Regions from separate parts of the Streptomyces sp. BL1 genome, predicted to be linked through region 2. Evidence: predicted binding sites of a transcription regulator. Region 2 holds the regulator's gene; the other holds the start of a gene.
What was found. The regulator HrcA, encoded in region 2, represses chaperone genes, less so after heat shock. The targets are predictions, from matches to a motif close to TTNGCACTCNGNNNNNCNGAGTGCNAA.
Positions count from the first base shown of each region.

Region 1: the regulator HrcA is predicted to act here: its motif matches at 7,415-7,441, upstream of groES (co-chaperone GroES).

Region 1 covers NZ_JBXYWZ010000002.1:3,406,730-3,417,834, forward strand. Annotated here, with positions in the region: gene guaB (IMP dehydrogenase) at 1-870, opposite strand, end outside; gene AC3AGO_RS14905 (sigma-70 family RNA polymerase sigma factor) at 967-1,551, opposite strand; gene AC3AGO_RS14910 (response regulator) at 1,826-2,437, opposite strand; gene AC3AGO_RS14915 (WhiB family transcriptional regulator) at 2,805-3,143, shown strand; gene AC3AGO_RS14920 (LysR family transcriptional regulator) at 3,272-4,165, opposite strand; gene AC3AGO_RS14925 (SDR family NAD(P)-dependent oxidoreductase) at 4,320-5,093, shown strand; gene groL (chaperonin GroEL) at 5,215-6,843, opposite strand; gene groES (co-chaperone GroES) at 6,956-7,264, opposite strand; gene AC3AGO_RS14940 (THUMP-like domain-containing protein) at 7,506-8,684, shown strand; gene AC3AGO_RS14945 (lamin tail domain-containing protein) at 8,710-9,168, opposite strand; gene AC3AGO_RS14950 (hypothetical protein) at 9,313-9,579, opposite strand; gene tsaD (tRNA (adenosine(37)-N6)-threonylcarbamoyltransferase complex transferase subunit TsaD) at 9,576-10,742, opposite strand; gene rimI (ribosomal protein S18-alanine N-acetyltransferase) at 10,735-11,105, opposite strand, start outside.
Region 2 covers NZ_JBXYWZ010000002.1:5,254,932-5,266,036, forward strand. Annotated here, with positions in the region: gene AC3AGO_RS23030 (ATP-binding protein) at 1-511, opposite strand, end outside; gene AC3AGO_RS23035 (SpoIIE family protein phosphatase) at 755-2,566, shown strand; gene hemW (radical SAM family heme chaperone HemW) at 2,580-3,812, opposite strand; gene AC3AGO_RS23045 (DUF3097 domain-containing protein) at 3,863-4,687, opposite strand; gene AC3AGO_RS23050 (MBL fold metallo-hydrolase) at 4,841-5,578, opposite strand; gene hrcA (heat-inducible transcriptional repressor HrcA) at 5,762-6,778, shown strand; gene dnaJ (molecular chaperone DnaJ) at 6,779-7,912, shown strand; gene AC3AGO_RS23065 (nitronate monooxygenase) at 8,000-9,094, shown strand; gene AC3AGO_RS23070 (16S rRNA (uracil(1498)-N(3))-methyltransferase) at 9,091-9,828, shown strand; gene AC3AGO_RS23075 (carbohydrate kinase family protein) at 10,002-10,928, shown strand.

The DNA of each region.
Region 1 (11,105 bases), 1.8 Mb from region 2:
GGCGCCCTCGCGCGTCGCGATGTTGCCGCCGATGACGTCGACCGACGAGTTCGACTTGATCTTCGCGACCATGTCGCCGACGAGCCGCGAGTGGCCGTGCGCGGTGTCCACGACGATGAAGTCGGCACCCGCCTCGATCAGCGCCTGGGCCCGGTCGTACGCGTCGCCCGCGACGCCGACCGCGGCGCCGACGACGAGCCGGCCCTCGCTGTCCTTCGCCGCGTTCGGGTACTGCTCGGCCTTCACGAAGTCCTTGACCGTGATCAGGCCCTTGATGACCCCGGCGTCGTCGACCAGCGGCAGCTTCTCGATCTTGTGCCGGCGCAGCAGCTCCATGGCCTCGACACCGGAGATCCCGACATTGCCGGTGACCAGCGGCATCGGCGTCATGACCTCGCGGACCTCACGCTCGCGGTCCGACTCGAAGGCCATGTCGCGGTTGGTGACGATGCCGAGCAGCTTCCCGGCGCCGTCCGTGACCGGCACGCCGCTGATACGGAAGCGCCCGCACAGCTCGTCGGCCTCCCGCAGCGTGGCGTCCGGGCGGATGGTGATCGGGTCGGTGACCATGCCGGACTCGGACCGCTTCACGCGGTCGACCTGGTTGGCCTGGGCCTCGATCGAAAGATTGCGGTGCAGCACGCCGACGCCGCCCTGACGGGCCATGGCGATGGCCATCCGCGACTCGGTGACCTTGTCCATCGCCGCGGACAGCAGCGGGACGTTCACCTTGACGTTGCGCGAGATGTGGGAGGCGGTGTCGATGTCCTGCGGGGCCATGTCCGACTCGCCTGGCAGCAGCAGCACGTCGTCGTATGTCAGCCCGAGCATGGCGAATTTGGCGGGGACTCCGTCGACGTTGTCTGTCATGACACCTTTCCAATGCTTGCCACGGCGGGAAGCCCATGCTATCGGTCCACGAGCACTGCCCGGACCGTCTCCGGAGTGGGGGAACCACAGGCTCCGCTACTGCTCTGCGAGGGCCCGCAGCCTGCTCAGCGCTCTGTGCTGGGCAACGCGCACGGCCCCGGGGGACATTCCGAGCATCTGCCCCGTCTCCTCCGCGGTGAGCCCGACGGCGACCCGCAACAGCACCAACTCCCGTTGGTGGTCGGGCAGATTGGCTAGGAGCTTCTTCGCCCACTCCGCGTCGCTGCTGAGCACCGCGCGCTCCTCGGGACCCAGCGAGTCGTCGGGGCGCTCCGGCATCTCGTCGGACGGCACCGCGGTGCTGCCGGGTCCGCGCATGGCGGCGCGCTGCAGATCGGCGACCTTGTGCTGGGCGATGGCCACGACGAACGCCTCGAAGGGTTTCCCCGTGTCGCGGTAGCGCGGCAGCGCGCAGAGCACGGCGATGCAGACTTCCTGCGCGAGGTCGTCCACGAAGTGCCGGGCGTCGCCGGGCAGTCGGGTCAGTCGCGTGCGGCAGTAGCGCAGCGCCAGCGGGTGCACATGCGCGAGAAGATCGTGGGTCGCCTGCTCGTCCCCCTCGGCGGCGCGCTGTACGAGGGCGCTCACGACCGCCGTCTCGTCGTGCCCGTCATCGCGCATCGGTCCATGGTGCACCGACGCCGTACGATCCGCGGCACCGCGCCCGTAGTTGTGCACCGAAGCGTTATGAGCAGGCGCACTGGCCCTCATGTCCCGCGCCCTCCCCTCACGCCTGACCGGCCGGTCCCCGAGGAACTCCATACTCCAAGCATGCGGCACGCGCGAGATTACGTGCCGCCCTGCCGCCCCCGCCTTTCCCCTGCCGGCCCCTCGTCGCGGCGAGAAGACCCGGTCGGGGCAGGCGGGCGGGTGGCGAACGTGAGTCGAACGTGAGTTAGCGCACGAGACCCCAGCGGAAGCCGAGAGCCACCGCGTGTGCCCGGTCGGAGGCGCCGAGTTTCTTGAACAGACGGCGCGCGTGGGTCTTCACCGTGTCCTCGGACAGGAAGAGCTCCCGCCCGATCTCGGCATTGGACCTGCCGTGACTCATGCCTTCGAGGACCTGGATCTCACGCGCCGTCAGAGTCGGCGCGGCCCCCATCTCGGCGGAGCGCAGCCGGCGCGGCGCGAGCCGCCACGTCGGGTCCGCGAGCGCCTGCGTGACCGTGGCACGCAGCTCGGCACGCGAAGCGTCCTTGTGGAGATAACCGCGGGCGCCGGCCGCCACGGCCAGTGCCACGCCGTCGAGATCCTCGGCCACCGTCAGCATGATGACCCGGGCGCCGGGGTCGGCGGAGAGCAGCCGCCGAACGGTCTCCACTCCGCCGAGTCCAGGCATCCGGACGTCCATCAGAATCAGATCGGAGCGGTCGGCGCCCCAGCGGCGGAGGACTTCCTCGCCGTTGGCCGCCGTCGTCACACGCTCGACGCCGGGAACGGTCGCCACCGCGCGGCGGAGCGCCTCTCGGGCAAGCGGGGAGTCGTCGCAGACGAGGACGGATGTCATGACCGCCCTCCGCAGCTGATGCGCATCACCTTGAGCCTCCAGGCTGCTGTTGAATCGTCACCTGTGCGGCCGACGGCCTCGGAGAGCAATACCCGAGCCGGTCTTCCGTCAACCGCTTCCGCCTTCTCAACGACGGTCACCCAAAAGAGTTACGGCCTTCTGCGGCCACATTCGGCACTCTACGTGATCACCCGTACACGGTTCAGCCGCATCGCAGGGCTGCCGCGACCCCCGGAAGTCTTGTCCGTTTTTGCCCTACTTGACGGCGCTTCCTTCCGTTTCGTGATTTCTATGACTAGATTCTCAATGAGTCATATTTACGCACGATTGACTGGTGAGCCTCAGGGCGCCTTCGAGAGGACACGTGATGGCAGACTTCTCCCGCCTTCCGGGCCCGAACGCCGACCTGTGGGACTGGCAGCTCCTGGCCGCCTGCCGCGGTGTCGACAGCTCCCTCTTCTTCCACCCCGAAGGGGAGCGCGGTGCGGCCCGCAGCGCGCGCGAGACCTCCGCGAAGGAGGTCTGCATGCGCTGCCCCGTCCGCTCCGAGTGCGCGGCGCACGCGCTGGCGGTCCGGGAGCCGTACGGCGTGTGGGGCGGCCTCACCGAGGACGAGCGTGAGGAACTGATGGGCCGCGCCCGCAACCGCATGTCCACGGCCGCGGGACCGGGCCGTGCCCCGGAACCGAGCAGGGCGGCCGGCTGAGCAGAAACGTTCCAGCAGGACGGTCCCACGGAGCCGTTCCGACGGAGACCGCCGAACAGAGACAGTCGAGCAGAGCCGGAGGAGCAGAGCCGCCCGAAGCCGGGTCCGGGCACAGTCCGGGCCCGGCTTCAGCGCGCGGCCGCGGTCTCCAGACGGTCCAGCATGCCGGCGACGGCGGGCACCCGGGCCAGGTCCGGCAGCGTCAGAGCGACGACCTCGCGCCGTACGGCCGGGGACACCCGGACCGTACGGGCGCCCTTCGGCTGTACGGACTCGACCGCGAGCTCCGGCAGGACGGCCACGCCGAGGCCCGCGCCGACCAGTCCCACGACGGCCGGATAGTCGTCGGTCGCGAAGTCGATGCGCGGGGTGAAGCCCGCGGCCTCGCACACGTCGACCAGGTGCTTGCGGCAGCGCGGGCAGCCGGCGATCCACGGCTCCTCGGCGAGCCGGCCGATCTCCACTTCCTCCTCGCCTGACTGCGCGAAGGGGTGCTCCTGCGGGACGAGTCCGACGAGCCGGTCGGTGAGCAGCGGCCGGACGACGAGGTCGTCCCACTCGGGCGAGGGCTCATAGCGGAAGGCGAGCGCGATGTCGCACTCCCCCGCGCGCAGCATCTCCACCGAGCGCGGGGGCTCCGCTTCCACCAGCGACACGCGGGTGCCGGGGTGGTCCGTACGCATCGCCGCGACGGCTGTCGGCACCAGCGACGAGCTGCCGCTGGGGAAGGAGACCAGGCGTACGCGCCCGGCGCGCAGGCCCGCGATGGCGGCGACCTCCTCCTCGGCCGCGGTCAGCCCGGCGAGGATGCCGGCCGCGTGCCGCAGCAGGGCCTCGCCCGCCTCGGTGGGGCGGGTCTCCCGTCCCGTGCGCACCAACAGCGGTGTCCCGGCGGACTGTTCGAGGGCTTTCATCTGCTGGCTGACGGCCGGCTGGGTGCAGCCCAGCTCGCGGGCGGCGGCGGAGAACGAACCGGTCTGGACGACCGCGCGCAGGACACGGAGATGGCGGGCCTCGATCACACTCCCGAGCATAAGGCGGGCTTGGGCGGAACCGGAAAATACCGCCGGCCCCTTTCATCCGGTCGTCTCCCCGACGAGACCCCGGCCCCGGGCGTGCGCGAAGGCGTACGGGCTGGGCTCTCGGGCCGCGGGCGGTCGTGGATAGCGTGCCCCCATGACGACAGCGTTGATTACGGGAGCGACAGCGGGCATCGGGGCGGCGTTCGCGCGGCGGCTGGCCCGCGACGGACTCGACCTGGTGCTGGTGGCCCGCGATGCGGAACGCCTGCGGGCCGAGGCGACAGAACTGCACGACCGGCACGGTGTCGAGGTGTCGGTGCTCTCCGCCGACCTCGCCACGGATGAGGGCATCACGTCGGTCGAGGACCGGCTGCGGGACCCGGACCACCCCGTCGATCTGCTGGTGAACAACGCCGGGTTCGGCAACAAGGGCCGCTATCTCGACGTCCCGATGGCGGATGAGCTGACCATGCTGAAGGTGCACTGCGAGGCGGTGCTGCGGCTCACCTCGGCGGCGGCGGAGAGCATGCGCGGGCGGGGCCGCGGCGGCGTGGTGAACGTCGCCTCGGTGGCGGCGTTCGTACCGCGCGGCACGTACGGCGCGAGCAAGTCGTGGGTCGTGCAGTTCACGCAGGGCGCGGCGAAGGACCTGGCGGGCACGGGGGTGCGGCTGATGGCGCTGTGCCCGGGCTTCGTCCGTACGGAGTTCCACCAGCGGGCCGGCATGGACACCGGCAACATCCCGGACTGGATGTGGCTCGACGCGGACAAGCTGGTGGACGCGGCGATGCGGGACCTGGCACGGAGCAAGACCCTGTCGATTCCGGACCCGCGCTACAAGGTGGTGATGGGCGCGGTGAAGCTGATGCCCAGCGCGCTGATCTCCCGCGCCTCCTCCACGACGGGCCGCAAGTACGGGCCGCAGTAGGGCAGTTCGTCCCGGGCCGGCCCCCGCACCGGGCCGCGCACGGACGAGGCCCGGCGCCCCCGTGCGGGGGTGCCGGGCCTCGGGGGCCGGTACTCCGTACCGGCCCTTCGTGCGACTGCGCTCAGTGCGCGTGGCCGTGGCCGTGGCCACCGCCCTGCGCCTCTTCCTCCTCGGCCGGCTTCTCGACGACCAGGGTCTCGGTCGTGAGCAGCAGCGAGGCGATGGAGGCGGCGTTCTCCAGCGCGGACCGGGTCACCTTGACCGGGTCGATGACGCCCTCCTTGACGAGGTCGCCGTACACGCCGGTGGCGGCGTTGAAGCCCTGGCCCTTCTCGAGCTCGCTCACCTTGGCGGTGATGACGTAGCCCTCGAGGCCGGCGTTCTCGGCGATCCAGCGCAGCGGCTCGACGACGGCGCGGCGGACGGCGGCGACGCCGGTGGCCTCGTCGCCCTCCTTGCCGAGGGAGTTCTCCAGCACCTTGGCGGAGTGCACGAGCGCCGTGCCGCCACCGGAGACGATGCCCTCCTCGACCGCGGCGCGGGTCGCGGAGATGGCGTCCTCCAGACGGTGCTTCTTCTCCTTGAGCTCGACCTCGGTCGCGGCACCGACGCGGATGACGCAGACGCCGCCGGCCAGCTTGGCCAGGCGCTCCTGCAGCTTCTCGCGGTCCCAGTCCGAGTCGGTGTTCTCGATCTCGGCCTTGATCTGGGCGACGCGGGCCTGCACGTCCTCGGACTTGCCACCGCCGTCGACGATGGTGGTGTCGTCCTTGGTGATCGTGACGCGGCGGGCGGTGCCCAGCACGTCCAGACCGGCCTGGTCGAGCTTGAGGCCGACCTCCTCGGCGATGACAGTGCCGCCGGTGAGGGTGGCCATGTCTTGCAGCATCGCCTTGCGGCGGTCGCCGAAGCCGGGGGCCTTCACCGCGGTCGCGTTGAAGGTGCCGCGGATCTTGTTGACGACGAGGGTGGAGAGCGCCTCGCCCTCGACGTCCTCGGCGATGATCAGCAGCGGCTTGGAGCCACCGGACTGCATGATCTTCTCGAGCAGCGGCAGCAGGTCCTGGATGGAGCTGATCTTGCCCTGGTGGATCAGGATGTACGGGTCGTCGAGGACGGCCTCCATACGCTCCTGGTCGGTCACCATGTACGGCGACAGGTAGCCCTTGTCGAAGGCCATGCCCTCGGTGAAGTCCAGCTCCAGGCCGAAGGTCTGGGACTCCTCGACGGTGATGACGCCGTCCTTGCCGACCTTGTCCATCGCCTCGGCGATGAGCTCGCCGACCTGCTTGTCCTGGGCGGACAGCGCGGCTACGGAGGCGATGTCCTCCTTGGAGTCGATCGGCCGGGCCGTGGCGAGCAGGTCGTCGGAGACGGCCTTGACCGCGGCGTCGATGCCCTTCTTGAGGGCGGCCGGGGAGGCGCCGGCGGCGACGTTGCGCAGGCCCTCGCGGACCAGCGCCTGGGCCAGCACGGTGGCGGTGGTGGTGCCGTCACCCGCGATGTCGTTGGTCTTGGTCGCCACCTCCTTCACCAGCTGCGCGCCGAGGTTCTCGTACGGGTCCTCGACCTCGACCTCACGGGCGATGGTGACGCCGTCGTTGGTGATGGTCGGGGCGCCGAACTTCTTGTCGATGACGACGTTCCGGCCCTTGGGGCCGATGGTCACCTTGACCGTGTCGGCGAGCTTGTTGACGCCGCGCTCGAGGGCGCGACGGGCGTCCTCGTCAAACTTCAGGATCTTCGCCATGGCAGCTGTTGGGTCCTCTCAAACGAACCGCGCCCCGGCCCCGGTCATCCCTTGAGTGCGGATGCGGGAACCAGGGCGCGGATCAGAAGCGGTCTCTTCCGGCTTCGGTGACTTACTTCTCGACGATCGCGAGAACGTCGCGGGCCGAGAGGACGAGGTAGTCCTCGCCGCTGTACTTCACCTCGGTGCCGCCGTACTTGCTGTACAGCACGATGTCGCCGACCTTCACGTCGAGCGGCAGGCGGTTGCCGTCCTCGAAGCGACCCGGACCAACGGCGAGGACAGTGCCCTCCTGGGGCTTCTCCTTCGCGGTGTCCGGGATGACCAGGCCGGAGGCCGTGGTCTCTTCGGCGTCGAGCGGCTGGACCACAATCCGGTCCTCGAGCGGCTTGATGGCAACCTTGGAGCTGGCGGTCGACACGATCCGACCTCCCCCTTCGGAGTTCTCATCACGGGGTCTTATGTCTGGGGTGGCGACCTGGTAGATCCGTCGTCGCGGGTGCCGGATCTGCCCGTCGCGTATAGCTGGCACTCACCGGGGGAGAGTGCCAGGGTCGAGATTATGCCGCGGTTAGCACTCCGTCAACCAGAGTGCCAATGGCTCGCCGAAGTACCGGAACCCGGCGGTCTCCGGCCCGCCCCCGCGCCGGGACAATGGGGGCGTGGATCTTGACGCTTTCACCGCACTGCTGACCGCCGAGGGGCAGGACCTGCTGCACGGCCTGCGCGACTACGACGCGGGCGACGAGCTGGCCGTGGCCACCCGGCTGCGCCGCGAACACCCCGCCGGTCTGGTCTCCGCGGCGCTGGCCCAGGCGCGGCTGCGGCAGCGCGCGGTGGCGAAGTTCGGCGCGCGGGACGCGGCACGGATGTATTTCACGCCTGACGGCCTCGAACAGTCGACCCGTACGGCCGTCGCCACGCGGCGCGCCCGCCGCTTCGCCGAGGACGCGGGCGTACGCCGGCTCGCGGATCTGTGCTGCGGCATCGGCGGCGACGCGATCGCGCTCGCCCGCGCCGGGATCTCCGTACTGGCCGTCGACCGGGACCCCGTGACCTGCGCCGTCGCCCGGGCGAACGCGGAGGCGCTGGGGCTGTCCGGCCTGATCGAGGTGCGCTGCCAGGAGGTCGGGGACACCGATGTGTCGGACTGTGACGCGGTGTTCCTCGATCCGGCGCGGCGGGGCGGCCGGGGCCGGGTGTTCGATCCGGAGGCGTATTCGCCGCCGCTGAGCCGGTCCGTGGAGGTCGCCCGCCGGGTGTCGTACGCGGCGCTGAAGGTGGCCCCGGGCATTCCGCACGAGGCCGTCCCCGAGGACGCCGAGGCCGAGTGGGTCTCGGACGGCGGGGATGTGAAGGAGGCCGTGCTGTGGTTCGGGGAGGGCGTGCGCGCCGGGAACGTACGAGCGACTCTGCTCCCCCGCGGTGACAGCCTCGCCGGGCGCGGGCTGCCCGACCCGGAGCCGGGGCCCGTGGGCCGCTATCTGTACGAGCCGGACGGGGCCGTGATCCGGGCGCACCTGGTGAGCGAGGTGGCCGAGCAGGTGAACGGGCGGCTGGTGGACCCGACGATCGCGTACGTGACGAGCGACGAGCTGCACCCGACGCCGTACGCGACCGTCTACGAGATCACCGACGAAATCCCCTTCAACGTCAAGAAGTTGAGGGCCCTGCTGCGGGACCGCGGAGTCGGCGTGGCCACCGTGAAGAAGCGCGGCTCCGCCGTCGAGCCCGAGGAGCTGCGGAAGAAGCTCAAGCTCCAGGGCCCGCACTCGACCACGGTGTTCCTCACGCGGGTCGCCGGAGCGCCCACGACGCTGCTGGGTCACCCGGCGGGGTGACTCGCGGGGCTCCGGCGGTGCCGGGTCAGCAGTACTTGTAGCTTCCGCTCCTGCCCCAGGAGCAGGAGTCCTTCCAGGCGCCGGACGAGCTGCGCAGCGTCGCCTTGTCCCCCGTGTTGTTCCAGGTGTACCAACTGCGCCACCAGTAGCGGTCGGTGCTGGTGTTCGCGCCCTTGCCGGTGTGGACCCGCACGCTCTTGCCGGACTTCAGCGTGTAGGACGAGGTGAAGGTGTACGTGTAGCCGTGGTTGTCCCGCACCTTCCAGCCCTTGAGGTTCACGCCGGCCCGCGAGGTGTTCTTGAGCGTGAAGTACTCCTTGTTGATCTGGGAGTTGGCGCGGGTGTCCGAACCCGGGCTGTCGTACTGGAAGTAGCGGAACTGCACGGGATACGACGCGGCCTGTGCGGGCGCGGAGACGGTGACGCCGAGAACGGCGGCCGCCCCCACGGCCGTTCCGGCTATCAGCGCACGACGGATCTTCATAGGAACCCCCCACGGGCAGGCCCGGACTGATCACCGGGCATATGCGCCCATTAAAGCGGGAAGTTTCCCCTCAAGACTCCCTGCGTACGGAAAATCCGACACCTGCATTAGCCGGGGCGCCTGTTCAGCTGGGGAGCTGTGCAGCTAGGAGACCTGCTCGAAGCGCCAGCGGTGCACCGGACGGGCGATCAGTTCCGGTGCGGGGTCCGGGAGTTCGGGCAGTTCGGCGTCGTACGCGCCGTCCCACCAGGTGATGACGAGGACGCGGCCGCCGGGCGCGGAGAAGTGCTCGCGGCGCAGCGGCTGTTGCTCCGGGGTCCGGCTTTCCGGGGTCTGGGCGCGGGCCCAGGAGAGCAGCTCGGGGCCACGGCCCTCTGCGGCCTTGGCCTCCCACATCAGGGCGACGGTCATGAGGAGTAGAGGTTCTTCCTGCTGAGTTCGTGTACGTGGTCGTGGGCGTGGTCCGCGCCGTGCCCGTGGCCGTCGTGGCCGTGGGCGTGGCCGTCGTGGTCCGGCCCCGACTCCTGCGGCGTGCCCGGCACATGAGGCTCCGTCACCGGCAGCGAGGAGTCGGCGGGCAGGTCCCAGCCGGACGCCGCGCGGTTCCGCGCGACCATCTCGGCGCCCAGCGCGGCGACCATCGCGCCGTTGTCCGTGCACAGCTTCGGCCGCGGCACGCGCAGCGTGATCCCCGCGTCCGCGCACCGCTCCTGCGCCATCGCCCGCAGCCGGGAGTTCGCCGCGACACCGCCGCCGATCATGAGGTGGTCGACGCCCTCGTCCTTGCAGGCGCGGATGGCCTTGCGGGTGAGCACGTCCGTGACGGCCTCCTGGAAGGACGCGGACACGTCCCGTACAGGCACGTCCTCGCCGGCCTTCCGCTTGGCCTCGATCCAGCGGGCGACGGAGGTCTTCAGGCCGGAGAAGGAGAAGTCGTACGGCGCGTCCCGCGGTCCGGTCAGCCCGCGGGGGAAGGCGATCGCGGACGGGTCGCCCTCGCGCGCGTACTTGTCGATGACGGGGCCGCCGGGGAAGCCGAGGTTGAGGATGCGGGCCACCTTGTCGAAGGCCTCGCCCGCCGCGTCGTCGATGGTGGAGCCGAGCGGCCGTACGTCGGCGGTGATGTCCGGCGCGAGCAGCAGCGAGGAGTGCCCGCCCGACACCAGCAGCGCCATCGTCGGCTCGGGCAGCGCGCCGTGTTCCAGCTGGTCGACGCAGATGTGCGAGGCGAGGTGGTTCACGCCGTACACGGGCTTGCCCAGCGCGTACGCGTACGCCTTCGCCGCCGCGACGCCGACGAGCAGCGCGCCCGCGAGTCCCGGCCCGGCGGTGACGGCGATGCCGTCGAGGTCGCGCGGGGCGACGCCGGCCTCGCGCAGGGCGCGCTCGATGGTCGGGATCATGGCTTCGAGGTGGGCGCGGCTGGCGACTTCGGGCACGACGCCGCCGAAGCGCGCGTGCTCGTCGACGCTGGAGGCGACCGCGTCGGCGAGCAGGGTGTGACCGCGGACGATGCCGACGCCGGTCTCGTCGCAGGAGGTCTCGATGCCGAGGACGAGGGGTTCGTCAGCCATGGCTCCGTGTTCCTTGGTTCTGGTCGTTCGCGGGGGTGGTGAGGGGTGTGTCCGCCGCGCGGCGCATGACGAGCGCGTCGATGTTGCCGGGCTGGTAGTAGCCGCGCCGGTAGCCGACGGGGACGAACCCGAAGCGCTTGTACAGCCGTTGGGCGCGGGCGTTGTCCACCCGCACCTCCAGCAGCACCTCGTGGCAGCCGAAGCCGCGGGACGCCTCGATCAGCGCGCCCAGCAGCCGCGCGCCGAGCCCGGTGCCCTCGTGGGCCGGCAGCACCCCGATGGTCTGTACGTCGCCGGTGCCGTCGACGGCGGCGAGCCCGCCGTAGCCGGCCAGCGTGCCGTCGCCGCGGTCCGCGACGAGAT
Region 2 (11,105 bases):
CCTCGCTGGTGAACAGGGACAGCTGATCGGTCATCCGGTTCACCGTGCGGCCCAGCAGCCGGAGTTCGCCGCGGACGGGGCGGCCGGACTCGGACAGCTGCACGCGCTGGGACAGGTCGCCGTCGGCGATGGCGGACAACACCCGGGTCGCGTCGGCACGGGTGGCGAGGAGGGCGTCAAGGAGCGCGTTGACGGCGTGCACCGAGTCCGCCCACTCCCCCCTGCCGGGGCTCTCGCTCAGCCGCTCGTCCGTCCTGCCGTGCCGCAGTATGCCCCTGTGCACATTCCGCAGTTCACCCGAGAAATGCCGGGAGCGCGCCGCGACATCGTTCACGGCGCGCGCCAGCTGCGCGGGAATGCCCAGGCCGGCGGCTTCCGGCAGGGCAACCTGTGCGGTGAAGTCGCCGTCCCGCAGCGAGTGCAGCGCGTGCAGCACGGGCCGGAGTTCGGAAGCGCGCACCCACGTGTCCCCGGCGTGTTCCCCGGGAGGCGCGGCGGTTTCTGCAGCCATGGACAGCCACCACTTCCGTAACTCGGTGCGTACGAGCGCCGTCAGTCTGTCACTCTTGCGGTACCGCGCTGGACCCAATGACAGAACTCCTGGGAGTTGCACGTGGGGACGATGCCAAGGCAGCGAGCGGCTGCCACGGAGGGGGCCGGTGGCGTGCAGCCACCGGCCGGTGCCGCGCCCCCGTCACGTCCCGCGCAGCCCCTGACCGCACCTGCGGCCCGGCCCGCCGAGCCGCCCGGCGGGATGCCCTCCGCCGCAGCTCCGGCCGCTTCCGCGGGCTCAACGGCCGCCCTCTCCGCCCCTGTCGGACCCGCCGCCCCCGCCGAAGGCCCGCACCGCACCGTCCGCACCGAGCTGCCGGGCAACTCCCTCGCGGCGTCCGCCGCCCGCACGTTCGTGCGGGCCGCCCTCGACGGCTGGGGGATGAAAGGGGCGCCGGCCGACGACGCGGTGCTGCTCGTCAGCGAGTTGGTGACGAACGCCGTGGTGCACGCGGGCACCGCCGTCGAGCTGGAGTGCCGCGACGAGGCGGGCACCCTCCTCGCGGAGGTCTCCGACGGCCATCCGGCGCGGGCCGTCGCCACCCGGGGCCGCCCCGGAGCGGACGCCGCGTACGGGCACGGGCTGCAGCTCGTCGCCGGCATAGCCGCCGAGTGGGGCATCAGTTACCGCCGGACGCGCAAGACCGTCTGGTTCCGCATGGAGCCGGAGGGCGCCGGGACCGGACTCCCGCAGCCCGGCCGGGACGCGTACGGAGAGACGCCCTCCGGCGTCGACCACGGTGCGCTGCTCGCCCCCGTCGACCGCCGCACGGGAGCGCCGCGGTCCGGCCCGTACTGGGTCAGCCACGGCGCGCTGTCCTTCCTGGCCGAGGCGTCCGACATGCTGGCAGGGCAGACCGACGAGGACATGGTCGCCTCCCTGGCGGGGCAGTTGCTCGTGCCGCGGTTCGCCGACTGGTGCGCCGTCTGGCTGGACACGCCGGGGGATCCGGGACCGCCCCGGCTGGCCCGCGTGTGGCACTCGCAGGAGAACCGGCTGCACGAACTGCGGGCCGCGCTGCAGGCGGAGCTGCCGCCGCGGACGCTCTCGGCGGTGCCCGGACAGGCCGTTCCGCTGCCCTGGCCGGGCGAGGCCTCGGCGTACGGGCCGGGCGGCGCCGCCGTCACGTGCGGCCTGGTGGCGGGCGGCAGAACCGTTGGCTCACTCGCCATCGGCCGCGCCGGGCTGACCAAGGTCGCGGGCGAAGTCCTCGCCATAGTCGAGGACTTCGCCCGCCGCGTCGCCCTCGCCGTGCTCTCGGCCCGCCGCTACACCCGGCAGGCCACCATCAGCAAGGTGCTGCAGCGCGGACTGCTGCCCACGGGCGAGGTCGCCATCCCCGGCGTCGACACCGCCGTCGTCTACGAACCGGCAGGCGAGGGGTCCTGGGCCGGCGGCGACTTCTACGACTTCTTCCGCACCGCCGACGGACACTGGCGGTTCGCCCTCGGCGACGTCTGCGGCAACGGCCCCGAGGCCGCCCTCGTCACCGGCCTCGCCCGCCCCGTACTGCGGCTGCTGGCCCGCGAGGGGTACTCGGTGCCGGAGGTGCTGAACCGGCTGAACCGTGAAGTGGGCGAGCAGGCCCGGTTCCTGTCCCTGGTCTACGGCGAACTCGTGCTGCGTTCCCCGGCGGACGGCGGCGGCGCGGAGTGCACGCTCGTGTGCGCCGGACATCCGCTCCCGCTGGTGCGCTCCGCCGGGGGAGAGGTGCGCGCTCCGGCCGTGCCGCAGCTGTTGCTGGGCGTCGTCGAGGACGTGGCGTACGAGAGCCAGACGTTCACGCTGGCGCCGGGCGAGACGCTGCTGTGCGTCACCGACGGGGTGACCGAACGGCGCGCCGGGCGGCGGCAGTTCGACGACGGGGACGGGCTCGCCGCGATCCTCTCCGAGTGCCGTGACCTCGACGCCACCGGTACGGCCCACCGCGTGCGCGACACCGTGCACGCCTTCGCCGCCGAACCGCCGACGGACGACCTCGCCCTGCTCGTCCTCCGGCTCCCGGAGAGCTGAGCCGCCCGGCCGGTCAGTCCACCAGGTCGCGGACCACGGCGTCGGCGAGCAGCCGGCCGGCGAACGTGAGGGCGGCGCGGCCCTGTTCGTACGCCGCCGCGTCCAGCAGCCCGTCGTCCAGCGCGGCCCGTGCCGCCTTCGCCCCGGCCGGGGCGAGCAGTTCGAGCGGGCAGCCCTCCACGAGCCGCAGCTCCAGCAGGATCCGCTCGACCCGCCGGTCCTCACTGGTGAGCAGCTCACGGCCCGCGCCGGGCGACCGGCCCGCCGTGAGGGCCTGCGTGTACGCCGCCGGATGCTTGGCGTTCCACCAGCGCACCCCGCCGACGTGGCTGTGCGCACCGGGACCCGCGCCCCACCAGTCGGCGCCCGTCCAGTACAGCTCGTTGTGCCGGCACCGGGCCGAAGGGTCGCCGTCCAGCGCCCAGTTGGACACCTCGTACCAGGTCAGACCCGCCGCCGACAGCATCTCGTCCGCGATGATGTAGCGGTCTGCGTGTACGTCGTCGTCCGTCATCGGCACCTCGCCGCGCCGGATGCGCGCCGCCAGCCGCGTCCCCTCCTCGACGATCAGCGAGTACGCCGACACATGGTCGGGGCCCGCCCCCAGCGCGGCGCGCAGCGTGGCCCGCCAGTCGTCGTCGGACTCGCCGGGCGTGCCGTAGATCAGGTCGAGGTTGACGTGGTCGAAGCCCGCGGCGCGGGCCTCCGCGACCGCCGCCTCGGGCCGCCCCGGCGTGTGGGTGCGCTCCAGCACCCGCAGCACGTGCTGCCGGGCGCTCTGCATGCCGAAGGAGATCCGGTTGAAGCCGCCCGCGCGCAGCCCGGCCAGCGACTCGGGGGTGACGGAGTCCGGGTTGGCCTCCGTGGTGACCTCCGCGTCCGCGGCCAGCCCGAACTCCTCACGGATCACGCCCAGCACGTACGTCAGGTCCTCGGCGGGCAGCAGCGTCGGCGTACCGCCGCCGACGAACACCGTCGACACCTGCCGCGGATCGTCCCCGAGCACGCGGCGCGCCAGCCGGATCTCCCCGGCCAGCGTGCGCGCGTAGTTCTCGCGAGACGCGACCGCGCCGTCCCGGCCGCGCAGCTCGTCCGCGGTGTACGTGTTGAAGTCGCAGTAGCCGCAGCGCGTCGCGCAGTACGGCACGTGCAGATAGAAGCCCAGCGGCGCGGTGGAGCCGAGGGCCTCGGGCGGGAGCGAGCCGTCGTCGGGCACGGGTTCGCCGTCGGGCAGTACGGAGGGCATGCGTCCCATTGTCCGGCACGCGCGCGGAAGCCCGCCCCGCCGCCCCGCCCCTACGGAGCCGTCACGAAGTCGATCAGCTCCTCGACCCGCCCCAGCAGCTCCGGCTCCAGGTCCTTGTACGAGTGCACCGCGCCCCGGATCCGCCGCCACGCGGCGCCCGTGTTCTCCTCCCAGCCCAGCGCACGGCACACGCCCGTCTTCCAGTCCTGCCCGCGCGGCACCCGCGGCCACCCCGCGATGCCGAGCGAGGACGGCTTCACGGCCTCCCAGATGTCGATGTACGGATGGCCGCACACCAGCACGTGCTCGCCGGTGACCTCCGCCGCGATCCGGGACTCCTTCGAACCGGGCACCAGATGGTCCACCAGCACACCCAGCCGCGCCTCCGCGTCGGGCCCGAACTCCCGCACGATCGCCGGGAGATCGTCGACGCCCTCCAGATACTCGACGACGACGCCCTCGATCCGCAGGTCGTCGCCCCACACCTGCTCCACCAGCTCCGCGTCGTGCCGGCCCTCCACGTAGATCCGCCCGGCGCGTGCGACCCGCGCCCGCGCCCCCGGCACGGCGACGGACCCGGACGCCGTACGCCGCGGGCCCGCCTGAGCCGCGCCCTCCTGCGGACGTACGAGCGTCACGGTCTTCCCCTCCAGCAGGAACCCGCGCGGCTCCATGGGGAACACCCGGTGCTTGCCGAAGCGGTCCTCCAGCGTGACCACCGGGCCCTGCGCCGACTTCTCACAGCGGATCACCGCACCGCAGAAGCCGGTCGTCACCTCCTCCACGACCAGCTCGGGGTCGGCGGGCACCTCGGGAACGGCCTGCGGCTTCTTCCACGGCGGCGTCAGATCTGCGTCATATTCACGGCTGCGCATACCGCCATTCTTCACCGGCGTCCCCCGCCAACAGGCAAGGGGCACGCGCGAACAAGGGGCGCGGGGAACGGCGCAGATAAGGGGCGCGGGGAACTGCGCAAACCACAGCGCAAGCCGCACACGCCACACGAACCGCCGCACAAGCACGAAGCGTCAGCCGGCGCGCCGCACCAACTCGTCCCGCTGAGCCCGCACGAAGTCCGCGCCGACAACGGCGCCATGCCCCGGCACATACACCGCGTCCTCGCCGCCCAACTCCAGCAGCCGGTCCAGCGCGTCCGGCCACCGCGCGGGGCTCGCGTCGGAACCCGCCTGCGGCGCACCCGACTCCTCCACCAGATCTCCGCAGAACACCACCGGCGGCGCCCCCTCCGTACCCGGCACCAGCACCACCAGGTCGTACGGCGAGTGCGCGGCCCCCATGGCGACCAGCCGCACCGCGCGTCCGCCCAGGTCCACGCTCAGCTCGTCCGTGACCGGATACCGCGGCACCACCAGCACGTCGAGGGCCTCGGCCACCGCCTCCGGTTCCGCCCCGTGCGCGGCGGCCGAGGCGCGCAGCGCCTCCCGCTCCGCGGAGCTGCCGAGCAGGCCGGCGAGCCCGTCGGCGCCGTACACCCGTGCCCCCGCGAACGCCGCCGTGCCCAGTACGTGGTCGAAGTGCGGATGCGTCAGCACCACGTGCCGCACCGGGAGTCCGGTGAGCTCGCGCAGGCCGGTGCGGATCTCCGCGCCCTCCCGCAGCGAGGCCCCCGTGTCGATCACCAGCAGTCCGTCGGAGCCGGCCACGGCACCGGCCGTCGCATCCCAGTGCGGCAGCCTCCGCCGCCACACGCCGGGGGCCGGCCGCTCCCACCGGGACTGCTCTGCCTCTTCACATCGTGCCGCCATACAACGACGCTATCCGCAGCCGCCCGCTGCGGCGCGATACCGTCGGTCCGGCACGTCGGTCCGGGCCACCTTGCCCCGGCCAGGACGACCGGCCGTACACTGGCTCAGGGGAAGTTGGCACTCCCCCGGTGAGAGTGCCAGAACTGGAAGACCGGAGCAGCGGCCGGACGGGAGGTGCGCCAGATGCTCAACGAACGCAGGCTCGAGGTGCTGCGCGCCATCGTCCAGGACTATGTCGGCACGGAAGAGCCCGTCGGGTCCAAGGCCCTGACGGAGCGGCACAACCTTCAGGTCTCTCCCGCGACGGTGCGGAACGACATGTCCGCACTGGAGGAGGAGGGGTACATCGCCCAGCCGCACACCAGCGCGGGCCGTGTCCCCACCGACAAGGGATACCGCCTCTTCGTCGACAAGCTGGCAGGCGTCAAGCCCCTCTCCTCGCCCGAGCGGCGCGCCATCCAGAATTTCCTGGACGGCGCCGTCGACCTCGACGACGTGGTGGGCCGTACGGTGCGGCTGCTCGCGCAGCTGACCCGGCAGGTCGCCGTCGTCCAGTACCCCTCACTCACCCGCTCGACAGTGCGGCACGTGGAACTGCTGTCACTCGCGCCCGCCCGGCTGATGCTCGTCCTGATCACCGACACCGGACGCGTCGAGCAGCGCCTCATCGACTGCCCGGCCCCCATCGGCGAGGCCACCCTGGCCGACCTGCGGGCCCGGCTGAACAGCCGGGTCGTCGCACAGCGGTTCACGGAAGTGCCCTCGCTGGTGCAGGACATGCCGGAGGCGTTCGACGCGGACGACCGGGGCACCGTCTCGGCCGTCCTGGCGACGCTGCTGGAGACGCTGGTCGAGGAGACGGAGGAACGCCTGATGATCGGCGGCACCTCCAACCTCACGCGCTTCGGCCACGACTTCCCGCTGACCATCCGGCCGGTGCTGGAGGCACTCGAGGAGCAGGTCGTGCTCCTCAAACTGCTCGGCGAGGCAAAGGATCCGGGCATGACCGTACGGATCGGGCATGAGAACGCTCACGAGGGCCTGAGTTCCACATCTGTCGTATCAGTCGGCTACGGTTCGGGCGACGAGGCAGTCGCCAAACTCGGCGTGGTCGGACCGACCCGCATGGATTACCCCGGAACGATGGGAGCTGTACGCGCAGTGGCACGGTACGTCGGACAGATCCTGGCGGAGTCGTAAGTGGCGACGGACTACTACTCGGTCCTCGGCGTTCAGCGCGACGCCTCGCAGGACGAGATCAAGAAGGCTTTCCGCAGGCTGGCGCGCGAGCTGCACCCGGACGTCAATCCGGATGCGGACACCCAGGACCGCTTCAAGGAGATCAACACCGCCTACGAGGTGCTGTCGGATCCGCAGAAGAAGCAGGTCTACGACCTCGGCGGTGACCCGGCCTCCGGCGCCGCGGGCGGCGGAGCGGGCGGCTTCGGCGGCGGCTTCGGCAACTTCTCCGACATCATGGACGCCTTCTTCGGCACCGCCTCGCAGCGCGGCCCGCGCTCGCGCACCCGGCGCGGCCAGGACGCCATGATCCGGCTGGACATCGACCTGGACGAGGCCGCGTTCGGCACGACCAAGGAGATCCAGGTCGACACCGCCGTCGTGTGCAACACCTGCACCGGCGAGGGCGCGGCCCCCGGCACCTCCGCGCAGACCTGCGACATGTGCCGAGGCCGCGGTGAGGTCTCGCAGGTCACCCGGTCCTTCCTGGGCCAGGTCATGACCTCGCGGCCGTGCCCGCAGTGCCAGGGCTTCGGCACCGTCGTGCCGACCCCCTGCCCCGAATGCGCCGGAGACGGGCGCGTCCGGTCGCGGCGCACGCTGACCGTGAAGATCCCGGCCGGCGTCGACAACGGCACCCGCATCCAGCTCGCGGGCGAGGGCGAGGTCGGCCCCGGCGGCGGCCCCGCCGGCGACCTCTACGTCGAGATCCATGAGAACTCGCACCCGGTCTTCCAGCGCCGCGGCGACGACCTGCACTGCACGGTCACCATCCCGATGACGGCCGCGGCCCTCGGCACGAAGGTGCCGCTGGAGACGCTGGACGGCATGGAAGAGGTCGACATCCGGCCCGGCACGCAGTCCGGCCAGTCGGTGCCGCTGCACGAGCGCGGTGTGAAGCACCTGCGCGGCGGCGGCCGAGGCCAGCTCATCGTGCACGTCGAGGTGCTGACCCCGACGGGCCTGGAGGCCGAGGAGGAGGAGCTGCTGCGCCGGCTCGCCAAGATGCGCGGCGAGGAGCGCCCCCAGGGCCAGTTCCAGCCGGGCCAGCAGGGCCTGTTCCACCGCCTCAAGGACGCCTTCAACGGCCGCTGACGAGCGGTTCGTTCCACGCCGAGGGCCCCGGGGACTCCCCGGGGCCCTCGGCGTATTCGCATGCGGCGACCGTGACAGGATGTGGCCATGTCGTCCGCGCTGAGCAAGCTCTCCGAGCTGATCTATCACCCCATCGTGCAGGCACCGATGGCCGGCGGGGTCTCCTGTCCCGAGCTGGCCGCGGCCGTCAGCGAGGCCGGCGGTCTGGGGTCGCTCGCCGCGGGCTACAAGACGCCCGAGGCGATGTACGAGGAGATCAAACAGCTGCGGGGGCTGACCTCCGCGGCGTTCAACGTGAACCTCTTCATGCCGCAGCCGCCCACCAGCGACCCGGCCGCCGTCGAGGTGTACCGCGACCAGCTCGCCGGCGAGGCCGCCTGGTACGAGACGGCGCTCGGCGACACCGACCGTGACGGCGACGACGCGTACGAGGCGAAGCTGGCCATCCTCTTCGACGACCCGGTGCCCGTCGTCTCCTTCCACTTCGGCTGCCCGGTGCGCAGCGTGCTGGAGCGGTTCGCGCGGCTCGGCACCGTCACCGTCGTCACCGTCACCTCAGTCGCCGAGGCCCAGGCCGCCGAGTGGGCCGGCGCCGCGGCCGTCGTCGTCCAGGGCGTCGAGGCCGGCGGCCACCAGGGAACCCACCGCGACGACCCGCACGGCGACGGCCCCGGCAGCAGCTTCGGACTGCTGTCGCTGGTCACCCAGATCAAGGAAGCCGTGCAGCTTCCGATCATCGCGGCCGGCGGGCTGATGCGCGGCGGCCAGATCGCCGCCGTCCTGGCCGCCGGTGCGAGCGCCGCGCAGATGGGCACCGCCTTCCTGGTGTGCCCCGAGTCGGGCGCCAACCCGCTGCACAAGCAGGCCATGACGAGCCCCCTCTTCACCCGCACCGAACTGACCCGCGCCTTCTCGGGCCGCCCCGCACGCGGCCTGGTCAACCGCTTCATGCGCGAACACGGCCCGTACGCGCCGGCCGCCTACCCGGAGCTCCACTTCCTGACCTCCGGGCTGCGCAAGGCCGCGGCGAAGGCCGGCGACCCGCAGGGCATGGCGCTGTGGGCGGGCCAGGGTCACCGCATGGCCCGCGAACTGCCGGCGGCGCAGCTCATGGAGGTGCTCACCGCCGAACTGGCCGTGGCCCGCGAGGGCATGGCCCTCTCCCCGGGCGGCCCCGCGTGACCGCCCCCGTCTTCCTCGCCGACCCCGCGCAACTGGCCCTCGGCACCGTCGTACTGGACGGCCCCGAGGGACGGCACGCGGTATCCGTACGCCGGCTGCGCGCGGGCGAGGAGCTCGTGCTCACCGACGGCGCCGGGACGGGTGCGTACGGCACGGTCACCTCCGTCGAGGGCAAGGACCGGCTGGAGGTCGAGGTCACCGACGTACGCGCCGAGCCCGAACCCCGGCCGCGGCTCACCGTCGTCCAGGCACTGCCCAAGGGCGACCGCGGCGAACTCGCCGTCGAGACGATGACCGAGACCGGCGTCGACGCGATCGTGCCGTGGGCCGCCTCCCGCTGCGTCACCCAGTGGAAGGCCGAACGCGGCCTCAAGTCCCTTGCCAAATGGCGCAATACCGCCCGCGAAGCGGGCAAACAGTCCCGCCGCATGCGCTTCCCCGAAGTCGCCGACCTCGCCTCCACCAAGCAGGTCTGCGAACTGCTGTCGCGCGCCGCGCTGCCCGCCGTGCTGCACGAGGAGGGCGCCGAACCGCTCGCCTCCGCGCCGCTTCCCGCCGACGGCGAGCTGGTGCTCGTCGTCGGCCCCGAAGGCGGCGTCTCCCCGGAGGAACTCGCCGCCTTCGCCGAAGCCGGCGCGAAGCCGTACCGGCTGGGCCCGAGCGTCCTGCGCACCTCCACCGCCGGCACGGCGGCGACGGCGCTGCTGATGGGGCGTACGGGCCGCTGGGGCTGACGGCTGCGCCTGCTGACGGGTCGGCTGGACTGACGGGCCGCCGGGGTTGACGGGCCGCCGGGGTTGGCGGGCGGGGCCCGCTGAGACGTGGGGCACAATGCCTGAGGCGCTACTCCGGTACGCGCCCCGTGCGCCAGCCGTACGTCCTGACAGCGGTCCGAAAGGAAACCTTCGTGATAGTCGTCGCCGGTGAGGCCCTGATCGACCTCGTACCGCAGAACGCGGGCGACGAGAGCGGCGAAATGCCCGCACTCGCCCCGCAGTTGGGCGGCGGCCCGTTCAACACCGCCGTCGCGCTCGGCCGGCTCGGCGCACCCGTCGCCTTCTGCTCGCGCGTCTCCACCGACAACTTCGGCGAAGCGCTGCTGGGCGCGCTCCGCGACGCGGGCGTCGACACCTCGTACGTCCAGCGCGGCAGCGAACCGACCACGCTCGCCGTGGCCACCATCGGCGCCGACGGATCCGCCGGCTACTCCTTCTACGTCGACGGCACCGCCGACCGGCTGTTCGCCGTCCCCGACGCGCTGCCCCAGGGCACCCGCGCCGTCTCCTTCGGCACCTGTTCGCTGGTCCTGGAGCCCGGCGCGAGCGCGTACGAGGAGCTGATGCGGGACGCCGCGGGGCGCGGCGTCTTCACCGCGCTGGACCCCAACATCCGTGCCGGGATCATCCCGGACGCCGACGCGTACCGGGAGCGGTTCCGCGCGTGGCTGCCCCACACGGGACTGCTGAAGCTCTCCGAGGAGGACGCGGAGTGGCTCGGCGGCACACCCAAGGAATGGCTGGCCGCCGGGCCCGCCGCGGTCGTGCTGACCCGCGGCGGTGACGGGCTGACCGTGCACACCGCCGACGGCGGCGAGGTGAACGTGCCGGGCGTACGGGTCGACGTGGCCGACACGATCGGCGCGGGCGACACGGTGAACGCGGCGCTCCTGCACCGGCTCGACGCGCACGCGGGCGGCGCGCTGACGCCCGACGCGGTGCGGGCGCTCGGCGAGGAGGACTGGCGCGACGTCCTCACCTTCGCGGCGCGCGCGGCGGCGATCACGTGCAGCCGCGCGGGGGCGCGGCCGCCGTACGCGTCGGAGCTTGCGATGTGAGGTGGGGGTTCGCGGCGTGCGGGGGCGCTCGCGCTGTGCGGTGCTGTGGTGCGGGTGGGGGCGGGGTTTGCCGGTGTGCGGGGGTGGGGGTGGTGGCTCCGGGGGACCCCGGGACGCATGATTTACGGGCCGCGCCCCCGGTCATGTTCGGGCCGGGCCCACATTGGCTGTGCACGG